DNA from 2 places in the Pseudoxanthomonas sp. PXM04 genome. Region 2 is predicted to be linked to the other one. Evidence: predicted binding sites of a transcription regulator. Region 2 holds the regulator's gene; the other holds the start of a gene.
The links. The regulator FliA, encoded in region 2, starts transcription of late flagellar genes. The targets are predictions, from matches to a motif close to TAAAGTTTNNCNNNCNNNGGCCGATAA.
Positions count from the first base shown of each region.

Region 1: a site for FliA is predicted at 1,322-1,348, ahead of IB228_RS12650 (flagellin). Genes of this name have one in related genera too.

Region 1 is NZ_JACVAG010000004.1:398,357-400,720, reverse strand. Features, by position in the region: gene IB228_RS12650 (flagellin) at 1-1,225, opposite strand, end outside; gene IB228_RS12645 (hypothetical protein) at 1,830-2,364, opposite strand, start outside.
Region 2 is NZ_JACVAG010000005.1:384,150-386,513, reverse strand. Features, by position in the region: gene flhF (flagellar biosynthesis protein FlhF) at 1-129, shown strand, start outside; partial or broken gene IB228_RS14600 (MinD/ParA family protein) at 185-997, shown strand; gene IB228_RS14595 (RNA polymerase sigma factor FliA) at 994-1,740, shown strand; gene cheY (chemotaxis response regulator CheY) at 2,113-2,364, shown strand, end outside.

The sequences.
Region 1 (2,364 bases), on a different contig from region 2:
GGCTCAGTACGTTCTGCGGCACCTGGTTGGCCTGGGCCAGCATGGCCGTGCCGGCCTGCTGCAGGATCTGGGTGCGGGTCAGTTCGGCGGTTTCCTTGGCGAAGTCCGTGTCGCGGATACGGCTGCGCGAAGCGGCCAGGTTTTCCGAGCTGGTCTGCAGGTTGGCCACCACCGAGGTGAAGCGGTTCTGGATGGCGCCGAGGTCGGCGCGCGCGCCGTTCACCGCGGTCAGCGCCTTGTCGACGATTTCCAGCGCCTGCTGGGCGCCGGCGAAGGTGGTGATGTCCAGATCCTTGACGAAGCTGTTGGCAGCGGCGGTCATCGTGCCGCCGTTGGTGCTGGTCTCGGTCAGGCCCAGGTTGCCGGCGGTCGCCACGGTGGCACCGGTCACCGCCGGACCCGCGTAGGCGAGGGCGAAGGTCTGCCCGTCCTGGGTCGAGGTCAGGTTCAGCACGCCGGCCTTCACTTCGGCGTAGACGCCGGTTTCGCCCAGCTTGGCGTTGATCGCCGCGGCGGTGGCCTGGGTGATCGACTGGCCGGCCTTCACCTGGAAGGCGCCGATGTCGACCGTGGTGGCGGTGCCGCCCGAGGGTGTCACCGAGATCTGCAATTGCGAGTAGGTGGTGTCGGCGGTGGCCAGGTCTTCGTTGACCGCCGCAGTGCCGGCGTTGTCCAGCGCGGTGCCCTTGTAGACATTGGCGAACTGCGCGCCGCCCAGGGTCTGCGAACGCGCGTCCACGACCTTGTCGATGGCAATCGCCTGGCCGGCGTTGGCGCCGACCTGGAACAACTGGCTGGTGAACGAACCGTCCAGCAGCTTGGTGCCGTTGAAGTCGGCCTGCTTGGCGACGCGGTCGATTTCGGCGGTCAGCTGCTTGACTTCGGCGTTCAGCGCGGCGCGGTCGGACGACGAGTTGCTGGCGTTGGCCGACTGCACGGCCAGTTCGCGGATGCGCTGCAGGTTGTTGCCGATTTCGCTCAGCGAACCCTCGGCGACCTGGGCCAGCGAGATGCCGTCGTTGGCATTGCGCACGGCCACGTCCAGACCGCGGATCTGGGTGCTGAAGCGTTCGGAAATGGCCAGTCCGGCGGCGTCGTCCTTGGCGCTGTTGATGCGCAGGCCGGAGGACAGCCGCTGGATGGTGGTGGCCAGTGAAGCGCCGCTGGTGCTCAGGTTGCGCTGAGCGTTCAACGACATCGTATTGGTGTTGATTACCTGTGCCATGGGTCGTCTCCTCTTATTTAGGTCCCGGCGTTGATGGAAAGAGGGTGCTGCCGGTTTGTTGGTTTGTTGGCTAGTCGCCCTCTGCTTGCGAAAGGGATAACGGCGCTGCCCGGAAAACCTTTAGGCCAGGGATGACGATTTCGTGCGGAAAATGCGCCGGTGCGGTACGCGGCGCGCGCCTTATTCGGCAGGGTGCGGCGGAACTTTAGGCCCCCGAAAAACCGTAGAGCGGAGCTCGCTCCGCTGCTCTTTCGCGACGTCGCCGGTCAGGAGTCCCGCTGCCGAGCAAGCTCGGCTCTACAAGGCCGGCGTAGAGCGGAGCCCGCTCCGCTGCTCTTTCGCGACGTCGCCCGTTGCAGGGCCCCGCAGCCGAGCAAGCTCGGCTCTACAAGGCCGGCGTAGAGCGGAGCTCGCTCCGCTGCTCTTTCACGACGTCACCCGTTGCAAGGCCCCGCAGCCGAGCAAGCTCGGCTCTACAAGGCAGGCGTAGAGCGGAGCTTGCTCCGCTGCTCTTTTCACAACTACGCCCGTCGCAGGGCCCGCAGCCGAGCAAGCTCGGCTCTACAAGGCCGGCGTAGAGCGGAGCTCGCTCCGCTGCTCGAACTCAAGGCGCAGGTGCCTTGCGCCAGGCGTCGTCCGGATCCTCAAGCAGCGAGAGATCCGGGAAGCGGTACTCGCAACCGATCAGCACGCGCTGTTGCAGGCCCGGGCGCTCCTCCGTGTACAGGACCAGGGCATGCAGGTCGTCCAGCGGACCGGACAATGGTGTCTCGCTGTCGGCAAGACTGGCTTCCAGGACGCGGGCGACGTCATCGGCGCTGCCGCCAACCACCATCAATACCCGGTTGGCGGTGATGACCACCGCATCGCTTTCATGGCCCCAGGCCCGCACCGGCGTCTCCAGCCGGTACAGATCCATCGGTGGGTCCGAATACTGCCGCTCGGTCTGCACGAAATCGTCGGGACGTTCCCGGCGCAGGCGTGGCAGCAGGCGGCCAATATCCGGACCGCTGCGGCAGGTGAGGGCATCGAACAGCGGATCGCCGGTTCCGTCGACCGAATCCTGCGCGGGCGCGTTCGTCGATGCCGGGGCGACCGACACGGACGAAGGCGCTATCGGCGGGACCGGACGCTGCTGA
Region 2 (2,364 bases):
ATCACCGACGGACAGCGCGTGCCCGAAGACCTGCACCGCGCCAGCGCGCCCAACCTGGTGCTGCGCCTGGACCAGCTGCGCCGCGAAGCCGACGAACCCAGCCACGCGGAGGCCATCCATGTCGCATGAACACCTGCTGCAGACCAACCCGCGCAGCACGCCGCCGCTGACCGGCGCCTTCCATCCGGTCCGCGTGATCGCGGTGACCGGCGGCAAGGGCGGCGTGGGCAAGACCAACGTGTCGGTCAACCTGGCCGCCTCGCTGGCCGAGATGGGCAAGCGGACCCTGCTGATGGACGCCGACCTGGGCCTGGCCAACGTCGACGTGCTGCTGGGCCTGGCGCCGAAATACACATTGGCGGATCTGGTCGCCGAACGCTGCCAGTTGGAGGACGTGCTGCTGGAAGGACCGGACGGCCTGTTGATCGTGCCGGCCTCGTCGGGTTTCCGGCACATGGCCGAACTCTCGCCGGCCGAACACGTCGGCCTGGTCAACGTGTTCTCGGAACTGCAGCGCGCCCTGGACGTGATGGTGGTGGATACCGCCGCCGGCATCACCGACAGCGTACTGACCTTCTGCCAGGCCGCGCAGGACACGGTGGTGGTGGTGTGTGACGAGCCGGCCTCGATCACCGACGCCTATGCGCTGATCAAGGTGCTCTCGCGCGAGCGCGGCGTGGACCGCGTGCACGTCATCGCCAACATGGTCCGCGACCCCAACGAGGGCCGCAAGCTGTACGAGAAGCTGGCCCGCGTGTGCGAACGTTTCCTCGGCGACGTCGCCCTGCACTACCTGGGGGCGGTGCCGCAGGACGACTGGCTGCGCCGCGCAGTGCAGCGCCAGCAGGCGGTGGTGAAGGCGTATCCGGGCAGCCCGTCGGCGCGCGCCATCAACGAAATCGCCCGGGTCACCGCACGCTGGCAGCCGCCGTCCGGCGCCCGCGGCAATGTCGAGTTCTTCGTCGAACGCATGATCAACCGGAGCGTGCCAGCATGAACACCGGCGCCGCCCAATACCGTGCCGTCCAGAAAGCGGCGGCCACCGACTTCGTCACGGTGCACGCGGACCTGGTCCGCCGCATCGCCCATCACCTGGCCGCGCGCCTGCCCGCCAGCGTGGAGATCGACGATCTGATCCAGGCCGGCATGATTGGCCTGCTGGAAGCCTCGCGCAGCTACGACGCCGAACAGGGCGCCTCGTTCGAGACCTTCGCCTCGATCCGCATCCGCGGTTCGATGATCGACGAGATCCGCCGCGGCGACTGGGTGCCGCGCTCGGTGCACCGGCGGGCCCGCCAGGCCGCCGCCACCGTGCGCGAAATCGAACAGCGCACCGGCCGCGCCGCCATCGCCACCGAGGTCGCGTCGGCGATGGAGATGCCGCTGCCCGAATACCTGCGCCTGCTGGAGGACGCCGCCCGCGGCCAGGTGCTGAGCCTGGAATCGCACATCGAGGACCATGGCGAACCGCAGACCGTGGTCACCGGCGGCCCCAACCCGCAGCAACAACTCGAGCGCAGCGAGTTCCGCCAGTCGCTGATCAAGGCCATCGGCCAGCTCCCCGAGCGCGAACAGCTGGTCCTGTCCATGTACTACGAACAGGAACTCAACCTCAAGGAAATCGGCGCCGTCCTCGGCGTCAGCGAATCCCGCGTCTGCCAGATCCACGGCCAGGCCATGCTGCGCCTGCGTGGTCGGCTGAATGTGTTCGAGAGCGTGGATGCCGGGTTGGAGGATTGAGCGGGGATGTTTGAGCCGGGATTGGGGATTGGGGATTCGCAAGAGCCTTCGCTTTTGCCTCCCCCTTTGAAAAAGGGGGATTGAGGGGGATTTGCTTTGGGCGCCAACAGCAAGCGCTTCTCAACAGCCGAATGGCTGGTCAATCCCCCGTCGCCCGCTCCGCGGGCGCCCACCCCCTTTTTCGCTTTTAACAGCCGCCTGGCTGGTCAAGGGGGCTCTTTCAATCCCCAATCCCCAATCCCCAATCCCGACTCCCCAATCCCGGCCCCAGCCCAATCCCGGCCCAAAAGTTTCCCCGCCACCTGCCGATAAGGCTCTCGAGCCCCCTCTACCCTGCTGCACCCGGAGCCCTTCGTGACAGCCAACAAGAACATGCGGATCCTGATCGTGGACGACTTCTCGACGATGCGCCGCATCATCAAGAACCTCCTCAACGATCTGGGCTACACCAATACCGCCGAGGCCGACGACGGCTCCAGCGCGCTGACCGCGCTGGCCCAGGGCAGTTTCGACTTCGTGGTGACCGACTGGAACATGCCGGGCATGACCGGCATCGAACTGCTCAAGGCCATCCGCGCCGACGATCGCTTCAAGACCCTGCCGGTGCTGATGGTCACCGCCGAG